One region of the Kitasatospora sp. NPDC058170 genome, then DNA from elsewhere that is predicted to be linked to it. Evidence: riboswitches for the same ligand, from Rfam matches in the RefSeq annotation. Region 1 holds a riboswitch; each other region holds the start of a gene.
The links. Region 1 has a riboswitch for cobalamin ahead of ACFVVX_RS04935 (cobalamin biosynthesis protein). Riboswitches for the same ligand answer to the same signal wherever they lie in the genome.
Positions count from the first base shown of each region.

Region 2: it holds a riboswitch for cobalamin, as region 1 does, so the genes downstream of both, ACFVVX_RS01520 (prenyltransferase/squalene oxidase repeat-containing protein) here and ACFVVX_RS04935 (cobalamin biosynthesis protein) in region 1, are expected to answer to the same signal.
Region 3: it holds a riboswitch for cobalamin, as region 1 does, so the genes downstream of both, metE (5-methyltetrahydropteroyltriglutamate--homocysteine S-methyltransferase) here and ACFVVX_RS04935 (cobalamin biosynthesis protein) in region 1, are expected to answer to the same signal.
Region 4: it holds a riboswitch for cobalamin, as region 1 does, so the genes downstream of both, ACFVVX_RS14140 (FecCD family ABC transporter permease) here and ACFVVX_RS04935 (cobalamin biosynthesis protein) in region 1, are expected to answer to the same signal.

Region 1 covers NZ_JBHVUV010000003.1:84,240-88,865, reverse strand. The annotation lists gene ACFVVX_RS04940 (cobyric acid synthase) at 1-768, opposite strand, end outside; gene ACFVVX_RS04935 (cobalamin biosynthesis protein) at 765-1,799, opposite strand; cobalamin riboswitch at 1,907-2,071, opposite strand; gene ACFVVX_RS04930 (helix-turn-helix domain-containing protein) at 2,313-3,026, shown strand; gene ACFVVX_RS04925 (alpha/beta hydrolase family protein) at 3,249-4,361, shown strand.
Region 2 covers NZ_JBHVUV010000001.1:323,125-327,750, reverse strand. The annotation lists gene ACFVVX_RS01535 (class I SAM-dependent methyltransferase) at 1-383, opposite strand, end outside; gene ACFVVX_RS01530 (glycosyltransferase family 4 protein) at 493-1,803, opposite strand; gene ACFVVX_RS01525 (TetR family transcriptional regulator) at 2,270-2,890, shown strand; cobalamin riboswitch at 2,956-3,079, shown strand; gene ACFVVX_RS01520 (prenyltransferase/squalene oxidase repeat-containing protein) at 3,168-4,451, shown strand; gene ACFVVX_RS01515 (SCO2322 family protein) at 4,625-4,626, shown strand, end outside.
Region 3 covers NZ_JBHVUV010000005.1:10,246-14,871, reverse strand. The annotation lists gene ACFVVX_RS07765 (hypothetical protein) at 1-759, shown strand, start outside; gene metE (5-methyltetrahydropteroyltriglutamate--homocysteine S-methyltransferase) at 818-3,175, opposite strand; cobalamin riboswitch at 3,313-3,535, opposite strand; gene mmsB (3-hydroxyisobutyrate dehydrogenase) at 3,664-4,551, opposite strand; gene ACFVVX_RS07750 (enoyl-CoA hydratase/isomerase family protein) at 4,548-4,626, opposite strand, start outside.
Region 4 covers NZ_JBHVUV010000011.1:7,792-12,417, forward strand. The annotation lists gene ACFVVX_RS14130 (ABC transporter substrate-binding protein) at 1-531, opposite strand, end outside; gene ACFVVX_RS14135 (ABC transporter ATP-binding protein) at 540-1,331, opposite strand; gene ACFVVX_RS14140 (FecCD family ABC transporter permease) at 1,331-2,308, opposite strand; cobalamin riboswitch at 2,497-2,616, opposite strand; gene sodN (superoxide dismutase, Ni) at 2,753-3,148, opposite strand; gene sodX (nickel-type superoxide dismutase maturation protease) at 3,334-3,774, shown strand; gene ACFVVX_RS14155 (CGNR zinc finger domain-containing protein) at 3,849-4,433, opposite strand; gene ACFVVX_RS14160 (amino acid ABC transporter ATP-binding protein) at 4,546-4,626, opposite strand, start outside.

The DNA.
Region 1 (4,626 bases):
GTCCGCGCCGAGCGGCCCGCGGCCCTCGGTGCGGTCCACCACGGTGGTCAGGTCCAGCGAGTCCTCGGCGTCCAGCCAGAGCCCGGACAGCATCGGCAGGGTGCCGAGCACCGGTCGGCCGGTGAGCCGGTACAGCATGTCGAGGCCGGGGGCGAGCAGCCGCCCGTCGCCCCGGAACTTGTTGACGAACCAGCCCGCCACGTGCCGCTGGTCCTCGGCCGACAGCAGCGCCAGCGTCCCGTACATCGCGGCGAACACCCCGCCGCGGTCGATGTCGCCGACCACCACCACCGGCAGCCCGGCGGCGGTGGCCAGGCCCATGTTGGCGATGTCCCGGTCCCGCAGGTTGATCTCGGCGGGCGAGCCGGCGCCCTCGCAGACCACCACGTCGTAGCGGCTGCGCAGGTCCGCCAGGCACTCCAGGGCCCGCTCCAGCAGCAGGGGCTTGCGGTCGCGGTAGTCCAGCGCGCCGACCTCGGCGACCGCCCGGCCCAGCAGCACCACCTGGCTGCGGCCGTCCGCGCCCGGCTTGAGCAGCACCGGGTTCATCGCCGCCTCGGGCTCCACCCGGGCCGCCTGCGCCTGCATCGCCTGCGCGCGGCCGATCTCGGCGCCGTCGGCGGTGACGAAGGAGTTCAGCGACATGTTCTGGGCCTTGAACGGCGCCACCGCGACGCCCTGTCGGGCCAGCCAGCGGCAGATGCCCGCGGTGACCACGCTCTTGCCCGCGTCCGAGGTCGTCCCGGCGACCAGCAGCGCGTTGCTCATGCGCTCCCCCTCCGCTTCCGTGCCGTGAGCCCCGGCAGAAGTCCTGCCGCGGGTGTCGTCGTCCGGGCCGGCGGGCGTCCCGCCGTCAGCCCCGCCCGGAGGGCCTGCCCGAGGGCGTGCCCGGCGACGGCCGTCCCCAGGGCCAGCAGCCCCACCCGGCGGGAGAGCCGGCAGGCCCGCTCGATGTCGTCCACCGTCACCGGCCGCAGCTCGCCGCCCAGGACGGGCCGGTGCTCGACCCGGGAGCCGTAGGCCAGGGTGCCGCCCAGCCGCACGCCGACCGCCCCCGCGAAGGCCGACTCGGCCTGGCCCGCGTTGGGGCTGGGGTGCGCGGAGCCGTCCCGGCGCCAGACCCGCCAGGCGGTCCGGGGCTCCGGCGAGGCGGCGACGGTCAGCAGCGCGGTCAGCCGGGCGCCCGGCCAGCCCGCCACGTCGTCCAGCCGGGCCGAGGCCCAGCCGAACCGGGCGTAGCGCGGCGAGCGGTGACCGACCATCGCGTCCAGGGTGTTGACGGCGCGGAACGCCAGCAGCCCGGGCGTGCCCGCGAGCGCGCCCCAGACCAGGGCGTTCACCACGGCGTCGGCGGTGTTCTCGGCGACCGACTCGACCACCGCGCGGGCGATCTGCTGCTCGTCCAGCGCGCTCGGGTCGCGTCCGCACAGGTGCGGCAGCCGCCTGCGGGCCGCCGCGAGGTCGCCCGCGGACAGCGAGCGGCCGATGGTGCGGGCCTCCCGGGTCAGCGAGGTGCCGCCGAGGACCGTCCAGGTCGCGGCGGCGGTGAGCGCGGCCCGGCCGAGCGGCCGGCGGCCGAGCGTCCGGTCGGCGGCCACCGCGCCGGCCGCGACGGCGCCCACGCAGAGCGCGGTGTAGGCGGCGCCGGCGCCGCGGTGGTCGCGCCAGAGCGGCCGCTCCAGCCGGCCCGCCGCGGTGCCGAAGGCGGCCACCGGGTGGCCGCGCCGGGGATCGGCGAAGCGGGCGTCGGCGAGATGGCCGGCCACGGCGCCCAGCGCGAAGGCGGCGGCGCGGGTCAGCGGGCGCACGGCGGCGGGCAGCCGGGGGCTCGGTCGGTCGGGGCAGCCTGCATCGCGTGCGTGTCCTCACTCAGGGTCCGCGCCCTGGATCGACGTACCGGCGGCGAGAGTCTCCTGGCTTCCGGGTCCGAACGCACCCCCGGGCCTCCCAGCGGCTTCTGACGGCCTGCCGGCGGCTCCCCCTGCCCCGCTGACGGGTGCGGAGGTGACTCTCCGAACGTGCTCCCCGGTGACAGTGGCGGGACCGCGCCGGACTCGCACCGGCTTCCTCTGCATGCCTCCGTATTGGCTGAAGGATCCCATCACGCGGCCGAACCGGGAGTCAACCAAGGTCACGGAGGGTTTGGTCACACGCCCCGGAGGTTTCCCGCCCCCGTCGCTACCTCCGAGTCACGCCCCCCGCAGGGGCATGACAGCCTGTGTGATCGTCCAGCGCCCTGGAGACGCCTCCAGTCGCGCTTCGTGTGTTCGGCGGCTGGGGCACCGATGCACCAAGGCCTACCGTCTGGTCCCATGCGACGCAGACGGCCCCCGGCCGTGCCCCCGGTGCCCTTCTCGCCCACGGCCGCCCGCGCGCACCGCGCCGGGCTCGGGCTGACCCCGGCCCAGGTCGCCGAGGGCATGGCGGCGCACGGCGTCCGGCTGCTGCCCACCCACGTGCTCGGCTGGGAGAGCGGCGAGCTGCGCCCCACCGAGCAGGAGTTCATCGCGCTGGCCAGGGCGCTCTGGTGCCCGCCCGCCCAGCTGATGGGCACCCGCCCGGCCCGGCTGCGGGACTTCCGGGTCGCCCGGGAGCTCGACCAGGAGGCCGCCGCCCGGCGGATCGGCGTCCCGCTGCGGCACTACCAGGACGCCGAGGCCACCGGCCGCTGGGACGGCGACGAGGAGCAGACGTACGCGCTGGCACAGGTGCTCGGCCTGACGCTGCGCGAGCTGGTCGCGGTGACGGACCGCCGGGAGGAGCTGGACCGGCGGCTGCGACAGTGCGTGGACGGCCGCTGGCAGGCGCACACCCGGGCGATCGGCCGGATCGTGCCGGTGCCGGAGGACGACCTCGCCGCGGTGCTGACGGTGCTGCAGGGCGAGTACCAGGTCGCCTCGCACTGGGGCGCCGGCAGCTGGGGCTCCCCGGCCCCGGCGGCCCGCCCGGCGCAGCCGCGGGACCGCCCGGTCGACGAGCGGTTCTGGGAGCTGCTCGGGCGGCGGCGGACCGGCATCCCGGTCTGAGGCCTCCCGGTCCGAGGTCTCCCGGTCCGAGGTCTATCCGGGTCAAAGGTGTCCGGGTCCGAGGCCGGGACCGGTCCGACCCCGGGTGACCCGGACGGCCCTGTCCGGTGGCCGTCGCCCTCCCCCGCGAGTGGACTGGGGCTGATCCGACCGACTCCCGCCGGGCGTGCGACGCCGGGAGGCGACCGGTCCAGTCCGCGACCAACAGAGCGGGGAGCGAGTATGCGTTGGGGAACCGCAGCCGTCGTGGCGGCCGCCGTCGTCGGGACCGGGGCGGCCGTCCTGGTGATCGGCCGGAAGGCGTCCGAGCGGATGGTCCACCCGGCGGCCGCGCGGCGGCCGGCGGGCCCCGTGCTGGTGCAGAGCCTCGCCGCCGGGCGGGCCACCTTCACCCGCAGCCAGGCCAGCGCCCGCCCCGGCCGCTGGGCCGTCGAGTGGGGCGAGGACGGCCACGCGGTGGTCGGCGAGATCCTGCACCAGGACGGGCAGGGCGTCACCCGGCGGCTGGAGCGCGCCGAACGGGGCACCCTGAAGGCCGGCACCGCCGTCCGCTTCACCCCCGACGTCTACCGCGGCGACCCGACGAGCGCGCTCGGCCTGGACTTCACCGAGACCGCCGCCGAGGGCGAGCTGGGCGCCCTGCCCGCCTGGTGGCTGGACGGCAAGCGCGGTACCTGGGTGCTGCTGGTGCACGGCCCGGACACCGACCGCCGGCAGACCCTCCCGGTACTGCCCGTGCTGCACCGGTTCGGCCTGCCCGCCCTCGCCGTCACCTACCGCGGCGACCGGGGCGCACCCGCCTCCCCCGACGGCCTAGGGCACTTCGGCGAGACCGAGTGGCGCGACGTCGAGGCGGCGCTGCGGCTGGCGCTGGACGCCGGCGCGGGCCGGGTCATCCTCTACGGCTGGTCGCTGGGCGCCACGATGGTCCTGCAGACCGCCGCCCGCTCGGCCTGGGCCTCCGCGATCAGCGGTCTGATCCTGGACTCGCCGGTCCTCGACCTGCCGGCCACCGCGCGCCGCGGCGCCGCCCGGGCCGGGTTCGGCCCCCAGGCCGCCGAACTGGGCGCGCTGGCCGCCGAGGGCCGCACCGGCGTGGATCTGGCCGACTTCGCCCGGATCGCCGACGGTACCGACCTGCGGGTGCCCACTCTCGTCCTGCACAGCCCGGACGACCCGGTGGCCCCCTGGCGGTCCGCCGCCCGCCTCGCCGACCGCCGCGGCGACGTGGTCGGCCTCCAGGCCTTCCCCGGCGCCGACCACGCGGCCCTCTGGAACGCGGACCCCGACCACTACACCGAACTCCTGCGCCGCTGGCTCACCCCGCTGCTCTAGGGCCCGTCCTCGGCGCTGCTCCAGGGTCCGTCCTCGGCCCCGACGGGACCCGGCCCGAGCGGGCGGGGCCGAACCGGAGCGGGTCCGTCCGGGGCGGTGGCCGAACCGCTCCGGGACCGGGCGGACCGGGCCCGGCCCGCTGACCTGGCGTGCTCGTGTCACAAAGATCCGGCCAGGCGGTTTGGCCTCTGTTGCCCGATCTTGTGGACCCGCCGCGGCCCCCGCCCGAAGCCGGTGGCCGAGCGGATGTGACAGAAGGCCGGTA
Region 2 (4,626 bases), on a different contig from region 1:
GGCAGCCAGCGCGGCACGGTCACGGCGAGCAGGCCGCCGGGCTTGAGCACCCGGAACATCTCGTTGAGCACGCCCTTGTCGTCGGGGATGTGCTCCATCACCTCGGAGATGATGATCTTGTCGAAGTACTCGTCCTCGAACGGCAGGGCCAGCGCGTTGCCCTCCATCGCGACCGCCGACGCGCCCTCGGGGGCCTCACCGGCCTGCTCCATGGCGGCGAACCACTTCCTGACCTCGGCGATCTCCTCGGTGTTCTGGTCGAGGGCGATCACGTTGGCCCCGCGCCGGTAGCACTCGAACGCGTGCCGGCCCCCGCCGCAGCCCAGGTCGAGCACCCGGTCGCCGGGGGCGAGCGGGAAGCGCGAGAAATCGACGGTCAGCACTGCGGGCTCCCATTCCTTTGGTACCAGACGTTTGTGACGCTGCGCCGGACGAGCGTACGGCGCTGTCGGCGGCGGCCCGGACGGGCATCCGGCGCCGACCGGTGGCGGCTCAGGGGACGTAGCGCCAGCCCGGTCCGGAGCGGGCCCGCCGCCCGACCCCGGTGGCGATGGCCGCCCGGTACCCCTCCGCGGTCAGCTCGGCCGCCCGCTCCCAGGTGAACCGCGCGAGCACCCGCTCCCGGCCGGCCGCACCGAGCTCCGACCGCAGTTCCGGGTCGTCCAGCAGCCGTCCGAGCGCCGACGCCAGGGCGTCCGCGTCACCGGGCGGTACCGCGAGACAGGTCTCACCGTCCGGGCCGGCCACCTCGGGGATCGCCCCGCCGGTGGTGGCGACCAGCGGGGTGCCGGTGGCCATCGCCTCGGCGGCGGGCAGCGAGAAGCCCTCGTACAGGGACGGCACGCAGGCCACCTCCGCCGAGCGGTACAGGTCGACGAGCTCCCGGTCGGTCAGGCCGCTGCGGAACTCGATGTGCCGCTCCAGTCCGAACCGGCGCACCGCCTCGGCGACCGGCCCGGCCTCCTTCTGCGGCTTACCGACCACCACCAGGTGGGCGTCCCGCTCGGTACGGACCTTGGCCAGCGCCTCGACCAGGTGGACCAGGCCCTTGAGCGGCACGTCCGCGCTGGAGGTGGTGACGATCCGTCCGGGCACCCGGGCGATCTCCGCGGAGGGGGACCACAGCCGGGTGTCGGCGCCGATCGGGACCACCGAGATGCTGCCGGGCGCGGCGCCCAGGTGTTCGGCGATCTCGGTCTTGGAGCTGCCGGAGACGGTGATGATGTGGTCCAGCCGGGCGGCGACCCGGCGCTGCATCCGGGTGAAGGCGTACCAGCGGCGCAGCGAGAGCCGCCGCAGCGGGGTGGGGGCGGCGGCGAGCTCCAGCCGCCGGTCCACGGTGATCGGGTGGTGGATCGTGGTGACCAGCGGGAACCCGTGCCGGGCCAGGCCGAGCAGCCCGTAGCCCAGGGTCTGGTTGTCGTGCACCACGTCGTAGCGGCCCTTGTGCAGGGCGAGGTACTGGCGGGCGCGCAGCGAGAAGGTCAGCGGCTCGGGGAAGCCGCCGGTGCGCATGGTGGCGTACTCCAGCACGTCCACCAGGCCCCGGTACTCGCCCACGGCCGGGGTGCGGAACGGGTCGTCGCTCCGGTAGAGGTCCAGGCTCGGCAGCTCGACCAGGCGGACCGAGCCCGGCCCGTCGACCTCGTCGAGCACGGGGTACGGCTGGGCACCGATCACGTCCACGTGGTGGCCGAGGCGGGCCAGCTCCCGGGAGAGGTGCCGTACGTACACGCCCTGGCCGCCGCAGAACGGGTCCCCGCGGTACGACAGCAGGGCAATCCGCAGCGGCTGCGCGGTCATCCTCGGCCCCCATCTCGGCTGCATCTGTGGTTGTTGTCCATGACTGTGATCCATGACTGTGGTCCACGGCTGCGATCTTCGGCTGTCATCGTCGCCGCCGGTCGCTAAAGTAGATCAGGTTTCAGTGTGGTGTGGAGCTCGTCATCGACCATGTGAACAATGAGAGACCTCGAAGATACCGGCCCGTAGCTTGCCGTCAGGAGCCAGGGCTGGTGATTCACGCCACGCCACGGCCTGGTGATTCCCGCCACGCCGGACACCTGCGGAACACGCCGGTCCCGCCGGTCCTCCGCACGCCCGGCCCGCCCTGCCCGTCCTGTTGGAGCACACCGCCACCCGCGCCCCGGGAGCACCCTTGCCGTCGCCCGTGACCCCCGCGAACCCCATGCCCGCCACGCCCCCCGTGCCCCCTGCGGACCCCGCGCCCCCCGCGGACCCCTCGGACCCGGCGCGCCCGTCGGACCCCGTGCGCCCGTCGGACCAGGCGCGCCCGTCGGACCAGGCGCGCCCCGCCGATCCGCCGCTGACCGCCCGGCAGACCGAGCGCCGGCGCCGGATCCTGCGGGCCGCGACCGTGCTGGCCGCCCGGGGCGGGTACGAGGCGGTGCAGATGCGGGAGGTCGCGGAGGGCGCGCAGGTGGCGCTCGGCACCCTCTACCGGTACTTCCCCTCCAAGGTGCACCTGCTGGTGGCCGTGATGCTGGAGCAGTTGCAGGCCCTCCAGGAACAGGTACGGCGGCACCCGCCGACCGGGCCGGACCCGGCGCCGCGGGTCGCCGAGACGCTCACCCGGGCGTTCCACGCGCTCCAGCGCGAGCCGCTGCTGGCCGAGGCGATGGTGCGGGCGCTCTCCTTCGCGGACCGCTCGGTCAGCGCCGAGGTCGACCGGGTGAGCACCACCACCGCCCAGCTGATCCTGGACGCGATCGGCCAGTTCGGGCCGCCCTCCGAGAGCCAGCGGGCCGCCGTCCGGGTGATCGAGCACACCTGGCACTCGGCGCTGGTGGCCTGGCTGTCGGGCCGCGCCTCGATCGCCGAGGTGCGCGCCGACCTGTACACCGCGGCCCGGCTGCTCACCCTTCCCTGACTGGAACCTGTTCCTGTGCGGCGCGGTCGGGTGCGGCGGGTACGGCGGCTAAAGTCGACGGGCACGACAAATCCATCCGTTTCTCCTCCGGGGAAAGCCGGTGCGATTCCGGCACTGACCCCGCAACCGTGAGCCCGGTGCGCTGCTGCCGGGCGAGTCGGAGTGCCCGGAGAGAGGCGAGCGGCCACCCCGGGCGCACCGGCGCCCGGCACCGTCGAGGTCTACGGAACGGCCCACCCGGGCCACCACACCGCTCACCGAAAGGCGCACCTCCACCATGCTCACCGCCGCCCGTCTGGGCGCCGCCGCGCTGTCCGCCGCCCTGCTGGCCGGCGCGGCCGCCTCGCCGGCCCTCGCCGACACCCCCGCGCCCACCGCGCCCGCGCCCGCCGCGCCCTCGCCCGCCGCCGTCCCCGACAGCCTGTACGGCAAGGGCGACCCGACCTACGACGGGGTGTGGCGGCAGTCGCTCGCCCTGACCGCGCTGGCGAGCGCCAAGGTGGTGCCGGCCGACTCCGCCGTCTCCTGGCTGACCGGGCAGCAGTGCGCCGACGGCGGGTGGCCGTCGTACCGGGCGGACGCCGCCGCGGCCTGCGACGCCGCGACCGAGGACAGCAACGCGACGGCCGTCGCGATCCAGGCGCTGGTCGCGCTCGGCGGGCACCAGGACTCCGTGGACAAGGGCGTCCAGTGGCTCAAGGCCAACCAGAACGCGGACGGCAGCTGGGCCTACAACCCCGGCAGCCCCGGCGACGCCAACTCCACCGGGCTGGCCGTGAACGCTCTGTTCGCCACCAGGACGGACCCGGCGGGCGTCGCCAAGGCCGGCCGGAACGCCTTCGACGGGCTGGCGCTGTTCCAGCTCGGCTGCACCGCGCCCGCCGACCAGCGCGGCGCCTTCGCCTTCCAGCCGGACCCGACTGGCGCGCTCGCCCCGAACGCGCTGGCCACCGGGCAGGCCGCGCTGGCGGCGGCGGGCGGGAAGCTGCCGGTGGCCAACGCCAACCGGACCGACGCCGCGCCCAAGGCCCTGCCGTGCGCGGACGGCTCCACCGAGAAGGCCGTACCGCGCGCGGACTCCGCGGAGGCGGCCGGCGCGTACCTCACGGCGCAGCTCGCGGCGGGCGGCCAGCACCTGTCGCTTTCCAACCCGGGCGCGGCGCCGACGCCCGACTACACGGCCACCGCCTGGGCGGCGCTCAGCCTGGTCCAGGGCGGGCACCCGCAGCAGGCGGGCGGCACGGTGGACTGGCTGGCCAAGGAGGGCGGCGCCTGGACGAAGGGCGGCACCGACGCCTCGGCCACCGCGACCCTGCTGCTGGTCGCCCAGGCGGCGCAGCGCAACCCGGCGGACTTCGGCGGCACCGACCTGGTGAAGCAGCTGACCGCCCTCGGGCCGGCCCCGAAGGCGGTCAGTGCCGCTCCGAGCGCCGCTCCGGCGAAGGCGGAGAAGAAGGACGGGGGCCTCTCCCAGTACTGGCTGCTCGGCGTCGGGCTGCTGATCGGCATCGGCGGCGGCCTGGTGCTGAGCCTCCAGCGCAAGCGCGGCGCGAAGCTGTGACCACGCCGTCCGGCTCCCGGGCGGCCGCGTCGACGCCGGGGGCTTCGGCGGGCGCTTCGGCGGGGGCGGTCCGTGCGGCGGCCCGGCCGGTGGCCCCGGTGCCCGTCCGTGCGCCCGCCGGTCTTCCCGCCCGGGTGCCCGGGCGCGTGCCCGGCCGCGCGACCGTTGCGGCCGT
Region 3 (4,626 bases), on a different contig from region 1:
CCCGCCCAACCGGGCATCGCCGCCCAGCGCGCCGCGTTCAACACCCTGCTGGGCAGTCACTTCCAGCGCTGCGCGAGCCACGCCGACCAGGTCGCCATGCGCCTCCCGGCCCTGCGCTCCAGCGCGCGCGAGGACCTCAAGAGCGACCTGGCGGCGGTCTACCTGCACCACGTCGACACCGGCATCCCGGTCACCCGCGCGGAGCTGGTCGCCGCGGCACGCCGGTCCGACCCCGGCCCGGTGGCCTCCTACCTGGCCTGCCTCGGCTCCGGCCTGCGCAGGCTCCCGAGCCACCACGGCGCCGTGCTGCTCGGCGCAGACGCGGGCGAGTCCGAGCTGCGGCACTACGTCCCGGGGGCGCTGCTGTCCGAGCCCGCGCCGGTCATCGGACTCCCTGCCCACGACGTCGAGTTGGGTACGCCGGTCGAGTTCGCGGTGTGGTCCGTGACCGGCCGCAGGACCTCGGTCTTCGCCGAGGACGGCGAGCACGAGGTGGTGTTCCCGCCCGGGTCGCAGTTCTCCGTCCTCGAGGTGATGCCCGCCGAGGACGGCCGGCCGACCAGGGTCCTGCTCCGCGAGGACGGCCTCCCCGCCACCCCGCAGCGCGCCGAGAGCGGGATCCCGGACCGCCGGGACCAGCACGCCCGACTGCGCCTGCTCGCCTGGCTGGCCCGCCGGGACCTCCTCACCGCCGAGGAGCGCCGCACCCCGGCCCGCCCGAAGCGCTTCCAGCTCACCCCCGGCGTCGCCCGCCACTGAGCAGGGCCGCCGGGGCGGGTGCGCGGCTGTGGTGCGCGCACCCGCCCCGGTGCGGGCCTCAGCCCTCCAGTTCGGTGCGGACCAGCCGGGCGGCCGCGACCAGGCTCTCCAGCGAGGCGCGGGTCTCGCTCCAGCCGCGGGTCTTCAGACCGCAGTCGGGGTTGACCCAGAGCCGCTCGGCGGGGATCGCCGCGAGCCCGGCGCGCAGCAGCTCGACCGCCTCCTCCGTGCTCGGCACCCGCGGCGAGTGGATGTCCCAGACGCCCGGTCCGACCTCGCGCGGGTACCCGGCACCGGCCAGCTCCCGGGCGACCTGCATGTGTGAGCGGGTGGCCTCCAGCGAGATCACGTCGGCGTCGAGGTCCTCGATGGCGCGCAGGATGTCACCGAACTCGGCATAGCACATGTGGGTGTGGATCTGGGTGTCGGCGCGGACCCCGGCGGTCGAGAGCCGGAACGACTCGGTGGCCCAGTCCAGATAGGCCGGTCGGCCGGCGGCGCGCAGCGGCAGGGTCTCCCGCAGGGCGGGTTCGTCGACCTGCACCACCGCGGCGCCCGCGGCCTCCAGGTCGGCGACCTCGTCGCGCAGCGCGAGGGCCACCTGGCGGGCGGTGTCGCCGAGCGGCTGGTCGTCGCGGACGAAGGACCAGGCGAGCATGGTGACCGGGCCGGTGAGCATGCCCTTCACCGGGCGGTCCGTGAGGTCCTGGGCGTAGCGGAACCAGTCGACGGTCATCGGGTGCGGGCGGGAGATGTCCCCGGCCAGCACCGGCGGGCGGACGTAGCGGGTGCCGTAGGACTGCACCCAGCCGTGCCGGGTGGCCAGGTAGCCGGTGAGCTGTTCGGCGAAGTACTGGACCATGTCGTTGCGTTCGGGCTCGCCGTGGACGAGGACGTCGAGGCCGGCCTTCTCCTGGTAGGCGATCACCTCGCGGACCTCGGCCTCGATGCGCTCCCGGTAGGCGGCCGCGCCGATGCGGCCGGCCGTGAGGTCGGCGCGGGCGACGCGAAGCTCCGCGGTCTGCGGGAAGGAGCCGATGGTGGTGGTCGGCAGCAGGGGCAGGCCGAGCCGGGCGCGCTGGGCCTCGGCGCGCTGCGGATAGGCCTGGGCCCGGCGGGCGTCGGCCTCGGTGACGGCGGCGACCCGGGCGCGGACGGCCGGGTCCCGGGTGATCGGCGAGGTCGACCGGGAGGCCAGGTCTGCGCGGTTGGCGGCGAGTTCGGCGGTGATCGCACCGGTGCCGTCGCGCAGCCCGCGGGCGAGCAGCGCCGTCTCGGCGGCCTTCTGGCGGGCGAAGGCGAGCCAGCGGGCGATCTGCGGGTCGAGCTCGCGCTCCAGGTCGGCGTCGAGCGGGACGTGCAGCAGCGAGGCGGACGGCGCGACGTCGACCCGGTCGGCGAGGCCGAGGAGGGTCGCCAGGGTGCCCAGCGACTTCTCCAGGTCGTTGATCCAGATGTTGCGGCCGTCGACCACCCCGGCGACCAGGCGCTTGCCCGGCAGTCCGCCGGCGGCGGCGAGGTCGTCGAGGTTGGCCGAGGCCGCGCCGGTGAAGTCCAGCGCGAGGCCGTCGATCGGGGCCTTGGCGAGCACCGGGAGGGCCTCGCCGAGGCGGTCGAAGTAGGTCGCGACCAGCAGCTTGGGCCGGTCGGTCAGCGCGCCGAGGTCCCGGTAGGCGCGGGCGGCGGCGTTCAGTTCGGCCGGGGTGCGGTCCTGGACCAGCGCAGGCTCGTCCAGCTGGACCCACTCGGCGCCGGCCGCGCGCAGGTCCGCGAGGAGTTCGGCGTAGACGGGCAGCAGCCGGTCCAGCAGGGTGATCGGCTGGAAGTCCTCGGCGACGCCCGGGGCGGGCTTGGCGAGCAGCAGGTAGGTGACCGGGCCGACCAGGACCGGGCGCGCCGTGTGGCCGAGGCTCAGGGCCTCGGCGAGCTCGCCGACCGCCTTGGCCGGGTTGGCGGCGAAGGTGGTCGCGGGGCCCAACTCGGGTACCAGGTAGTGGTAGTTGGTGTCGAACCACTTGGTCATCTCCAGCGGCGCGACGTCCTGGGTGCCGCGCGCCATGGCGAAGTAGCCGTCCAGCGGGTCGGCGTCGACGGCCGCCCGGTGGCGGGCCGGGATCGCACCGACGGCGACCGTGGTGTCCAGCACGTGGTCGTAGAGCGAGAAGTCGCCGGTGGGGACTTCCTGGATACCGGCCTCGGCGAGCCGCTGCCAGGTGTCGCGGCGCAGCTGCGCGGCGGTGGTCTGCAGGGCCTCGGCCGTGACCGCGCCCTTCCAGTACCCCTCGATCGCCTTCTTCAGCTCCCGGTTCGGGCCCTGCCGCGGATAGCCGTGGACGGTGGCCTGCGGGGAGTTGGCCTGCGGGGTGGTGCCGGGCTGCGCGGTGGCGGCCTGCGGGGTGGTGGAACTCGATGACACGGAACTCTCCTTCGCGAGTCGCGCTGCGATCCCGGGAGAGCACGAGGACGTGAAGGTACGACAGTGGGTGCGCGACACCAGGATGTGCCCGCCCGCTCCGCCGACCCGCCCACGAGGTCACCGAGATCTCCGCGTGCGGGGTGCACACGGGCAGTGGCAGGTCTTCGGACTCGTCGGCACGTCCGCCTGAGTCAGGCGGACACCTACTGGCCGTCGCTTCCCAGGCCCCCGTTGGGGCCCAGTGCATGTGACGGCGGTCGTTCCCACTCACCGCTGCGGGGCAGTCCCGGATTCCCACCGGGTTCCCTCTTACGACGCCGTGGCTGGAGGACACGGCGAACCGACTGCACCGCCCACCCTAGGGCCCGCGGGGCCCGCCCGTCACGACCGGTCCGGATTCCGGATGGCCGCACGGGAGCGGGCGGGAGCGGGACGGGCCGCGGCACGGCGAGGTGCCGGGCCCGCCCCGGGCGCCGTCCTGCGGGCGGCTACCCCCTGGCGCCTCCGAGGGTGGTGACGATGGCCGAGAAGTCCAGTCCGCGCCCCTGACCGGCGGCGAAGTCCGCGAACAACTCGGCGGCCCGCACGCCGAGTTCCGCGGGTACGCCGGCGGCCTTCGCGGCGTCGGCGGCCAGTCCGAGGTCCTTGGCCATCAGGGCGGCGGCGAACCCGGGCAGGTAGTCCCGGTTGGCGGGGCTGGCGGGCACCGGGCCGGGGACGGGGCAGTTGGTGGTGAGCGCCCAGCACTGGCCGGAGGCGGTGGAGGCGACGTCGAACAGCGCCTGGTGGCTCAGCCCGAGGCTCTCGCCGAGGACGAAGGCCTCGCTGACGGCGATCATCGAGATGCCGAGGATCATGTTGTTGCAGATCTTCGCGGCCTGTCCGGCGCCGGAGGAGCCGCAGTGCACGATCCGGCGGCCCATCGCCGCCAGCACCGGTTCGACGTCCGCGAAGTCCCCGTCGGCCGCGCCCACCATGAAGGTGAGGCTCGCGGCGGTCGCGCCGGGCACACCGCCGGACACCGGGGCGTCCACCGCCCGGTGCCCGGCCGCCAGCGCGAGGCCGTGGGCGGCCCGGGCGTCCGCGACGTCGATGGTGGAGCAGTCGACGAAGAGCGTGCCGGGGCGGGCGGCGGGCAGCAGGTCCGCGTAGGCGGCCAGGACGTGCCGGCCGGCCGGCAGCATGGTGACCACCAGGTCCGCGCCGGCCACGGCGTCGGCCGCCGAAGCCGCGGGGCGGACCCCGGCGTCGGCGGCCTGCCGCAGCGCCTCCGGGGCGAGGTCGAAGCCGCTGACGCGGTGGCCGGCCCTGACCAGGTTGGCGGCCATCGGGCCGCCCATGTTGCCGAGTCCGATGAATCCGACGGCGTGGGTCACCAGCGCTCCAGGGGTGTGGTGGCGGCGAGGCCGAGCTCGCGCGCTCCGAGGGGGGCGAAGTAGCGGGCGACCGCG
Region 4 (4,626 bases), on a different contig from region 1:
GTTGGCCAGGTCGGTGTACAGCGCGTCCAGCGGGGACATCACCCCGCGCTCCGGGCCCTTGCCGCTGCGGCAGGACTCGCTCAGCACGTAGGAGTCGATGCCGAGCCCGGCGAGCGCCTGCGGGGTGAAGCCGTCGGCGTCGCTGAAGCCGTAGTGCCAGCCGGCGAAGACCAGGTCGGCCCTGGCCTCCAGCACGATCTCCTTGGTGATCTGCTGCTTGGAGAGCCACGTGGTCCCGGCGTAGCCGTCCTTCCAGGCCACCTTGTCGACCTGGCCCTTCTCGTCGGGCATCACGTAGCCGGCCATCCGGTCGGCGAGGCCGAGCGCCAGCATCAGCTCGGTGATGCCGACGTCGTTGGTCACCACCCGGGCGGGCTTCGTCTTGAAGGTCGCCTTGGCGCCGCAGTTGTCGACGGTCACCGGGTAGTGGGCGGAGCCGGCGGCGGCACCGCCGGCGGGGGCGATCTCCGCGCCGCAGGCGGTCAGGGCGAGGGTGAGCAGGGCGGCGGTGGCAACGGCCTTGGTACGCATACGAGGTCCTAGGGTCGGTCGAGCGGGTCGAGCGGGTCGAGGCGGTCGAAGAGCAGGTGGACGGCGCCGGTCAGCGGATGCCGCACCGGGGTGGCGCGCACGCCGAACACCTCGGCCAGCAGCGCGGGTCGGAGCACCTCGGCGGGCGGCCCGGAGGCCACGATCCGGCCGGCCTCGATCACGTACAGCAGGTCGCAGTGGCCGGCCGCCAGGTTGAGGTCGTGCAGCGCGGTGAGCACGGTCGGCCCGGCCTCCCGGACGAGGGCCAGCACCTCCAGCTGATGGCCGATGTCCAGGTGGTTGGTGGGCTCGTCCAGCACCAGCACCCGCGGCTCCTGGACGAGCGCGCGGGCGATCAGCACCCGCTGCTTCTCTCCGCCGGACAGGCTGAGGAAGCCGCGCCCGGCCAGGTGGTCCGCGCCGGCCCGGCGCAGTGCCCCGGCGCAGCGCTCCGCGTCCTGCGCGCTCGGTCCGGCGAAGGCGCCGCGGTGCGGGAGCCGGCCCATGCCGACCACCTCGGCCACCGTGAAGTCGAACTCGGCGGAGTGCTCCTGGGGCAGCGCGGCGACCCGCCGGGCGGCCTCGCGCGGGGCGAGCGCGTGCAGGTCGGCGCCGCCCAGCCGGACGGCGCCGGCGGCGGGCCGCAGCGCCCGGTAGACGCAGCGCAGCAGCGTCGACTTGCCGCTGCCGTTCGGCCCGACCAGGCCGACCACCCGGCCGGCGGCGGCGCTCAGGGTGATGTCGTGGACCAGGCGGGTCCCGGCGAGGTCGACCGAGACCCGGTCGAGGTCGATGTCCATCAGCGGCCTCCGAAGGTGTAGCCGCGACGGCGCATCAGCAGCAGGAAGCAGGGCACGCCGAGGACGGCGGTGACCACCCCGACCGGCAGTTCGGCGGGGGCGAGCACCACCCGCGAGACGATGTCCACCCAGACCAGCAGCAGCGCGCCGGCGAGCGGGGCGACCAGCAGCACCCGGCGGTGCCCGGCGCCGACCAGCATCCGCGTCAGGTGCGGCACCATCAGCCCGACGAAGCCGATCGCGCCGCTGACCGCGACCACCGTGCCGGTGACGGCGGCGGTCACCACGAACAGCTCGCGGCGCAGCCGGTCGGCGTCCACCCCGAGCGAGGCGGCCGTCTCGTCGCCCATCGCGAGCGCGTCCAGCCGCCCGGCCGAGCAGGCCAGGTACGCCAGGCCCGCCAGCACGGTGGCGGCGGCGATCGGCACCGAGCCCCAGGTCGCCCCGCCGAGGCTGCCGAGCATCCACATCATGGCGCTGCGGGCCGCCTCGCCGCGCGCGGCGCCGAACACCATCAGTGCCGTCACCGCCGAGAAGCCGTAGGACATCGCGGTGCCGGTGAGGACCAGCCGCAGCGGAGTGAGGCCGAAGGCGGACCGGGCGGCGGCGTACACCAGCACCATCGCCAGCAGGGCCGCGCCGAAGGCGGAGACCGACAGCGCCCAGACCCCGAGCGAGGCGAGGGCGCCGAGCAGAAGGACGGCGTTGGCGCCGACCGCCGCACCGGAGGAGATGCCGAGCACGAACGGGTCGGCGAGCGCGTTGCGGACCATCGCCTGCACCGCGACGCCGGTGGCCGCGAGTCCGGCGCCGACCACGGCGGCCAGCACCGTCCGCGGCAGCCGGATCTCCCAGACGATCGCGTACGCGGCGGCCTCCTCGGCCTCCAGCCGACCGCCCGTCAGTCCGGCGCCGAGCAGCCGCAGTACCCGCGCCCAGCCGAGTCCGGAGGCGCCCAGGGCCACCCCGCAGACCATGGACAGCAGCAGCGCCGCGGCCAGGGCGGCGGCCAGCGGTACGACGGGTATTCGGCGGAGCGGTGCGGTCGCTGCGGTGCTCAACGGGGGCGCGCCTTAGCCTCGGGCGGTGGTCCGGGCGGGGGCGGCGGGCCGGGGCATCAGGGTGTGCCGGAGCGCCATCCCCTCGCAGTCCACGGCGAGTTGTCGGGAGGTCAGCGCCCCAGGGCGATCGGGCTCGCGGGGCCGGGGCCCCGCCTACCGTTGCGGGTCAGCGCCGGATTCGCACCGGACTTCCCCCTCGGGACGCCCTGGCAGCATAACAACTGCTCGGGCCGGTCAACCCTTACCGGTGCCGGGGCGGAGCCTCCCGGGAACGTTCGGAAGACCGGGAGCGCCCCGGAACGCACGACCGCCCCCGTCCGGCGGGCCGGAGGGGGGCGGTCGAAGGCGACTGAGCGGCGATCAGGCCTGCTTGGTCTCCCAGAAGATCTTGTCGACCTCGGCGATCAGGTCGAGCAGGGCCTGGCCGGTGGCCGGGTCCGTCGACGCCTTGGCGGCCGAGGCGGCCTTCAGGGTGTCGTTGATCAGCTGGTGCAGCTGCGGGTACTTCTCGAAGTGCGGGGCCTTGAAGTAGTCGCTCCACAGCACCGAGATGTGGTGCTTGACGGCCTCGGCGCGCTGCTCCTTGATGATCAGGGCGCGGGTGCGGAACGCCGCGTCCTCGTTGGCCTGGTACTTCTCCTGGGTGCCCTTCACCGACTCGGCCTCGATCCGGGCCTGCGCCGGGTCGTACACGCCGCAGGGCAGGTCACAGTGGGCGTGAGCGGTGGCACGCGGTGCAAACAGACGAGAGAACATGGGAGTCCTTCCTTAGATCGTCTTCCCGCGCCCGAGATTACCCCTCCGGCCACCGGGTTTCGCGATCGGGCAGTCGGCCTAGGGCAAAAGGCGGAGCCGGAACCGGGCCAATCCGGACATCGGCGGGTGACGGTCCGTACGGCACACTGGGACGCGGCGAGCCGGGAGGAGGAGTCGTGGCGCGGATGGTGCAACCGGAGGGCGGCACCCCGGGGGGTGTCGCCCCGTTCGGGCTGATCGACGTGGCGGGCGACTCGATGGTGCCCACCCTGCGCGAGGGCGACCAGCTGGTCGTCCGGTACGGCGCGCGGATCAGGCCGGGTGCGGTGGTGGTGTTCCGCCACCCGTTCCAGCAGGACCTGCTGGTGGTGAAGCGGGCCGGGGCCCGGCGGCCGAAGGGCTGGTGGCTGCTGTCGGACAACCGGCCGATCGACAGCGACAGCCGCAGCTACGGCGCGGTGCCGGACGAGCTGGTGCTCGGCCGGGTGCTGCTGCGGCTGCGGCCGTGCCCGGCCTGGCTGGCGCCGGGCCGGCGGCTGGAGCGGCTGCTGCTCCGCGGCCCGCTGGCCCGGGTGCCGGGGCTGGCCCGCCGACTCGGGGTCTGGGTGGACCCCGACGAGTTCTGAGGCAGCTCGGGGCCAGGGCGTGTTCGCAAAGTCGCCGCGGACCCGGCGGGACTTTGCAAACACCCCGCACGGACCTAGGAGGCCGCAGCGGCCTCCTGGGCCTCCAGGCGCTTGCGGGCCCGGTACGCGGCGACGTTGGCGCGGGTGGCGCAGCGGTCGGAGCAGTAGCGGCGGGAGCGGTTGGTCGAGGTGTCCAGGTAGGCGTTGCGGCAGGGCGCGGCCTGGCAGATGCCGAGCCGGTCGGCGCCCAGCTCGGTGAGGTGGACGGCCAGGCCCATGCAGGCGACGGCGCTGAAGTGCGCGGTGGCGGTGGGCGAGTTGTCGGCGAGGTGCAGGTGCCAGCGGGGGCGGCCGGCATCGTCCAGGTAGTCGTGCCCGGAGACCAGCGGGCTGACGGGGTACTCCATCAGCAGGCTGTTCAGCAGGTCGACGCCCCGGATCTCGTCCCCCTCGGCGGCGGCCTCGAAGACCCCGCGCAGCCGGGTGCGGACGCCGCGCAGTCGCGGCAGGTCCGCCTCGTCGGCGAGCGCGGCGGCCCGCGAGGAGTCGGAGAACAGGCCGCGGACGGCCTCCACCGAGGTCAGCGAGTCGGTGCCGCGCTCGGGTTCCTCGGTGTTGACCAGCCGAACGGCCAGGTCTGCGTACGAGGCGAGCTCCACGGTGGTCCTTTCAAGCGTTGGTAACGGGCTTAGTGCCTCCAGCCTATTACCTTGGCGGGGCAAACGCAGGGCGCCCGGCAGGACCGGCCTGCCGGGCGCCCAGGGGGTGCGCTCAGAGCACCTTGGAGAGGAACGCGCGGGTGCGCTCGTGCTGGGGGTCGGTGAGCACGTCGCGCGGGTTGCCGGCCTCGAC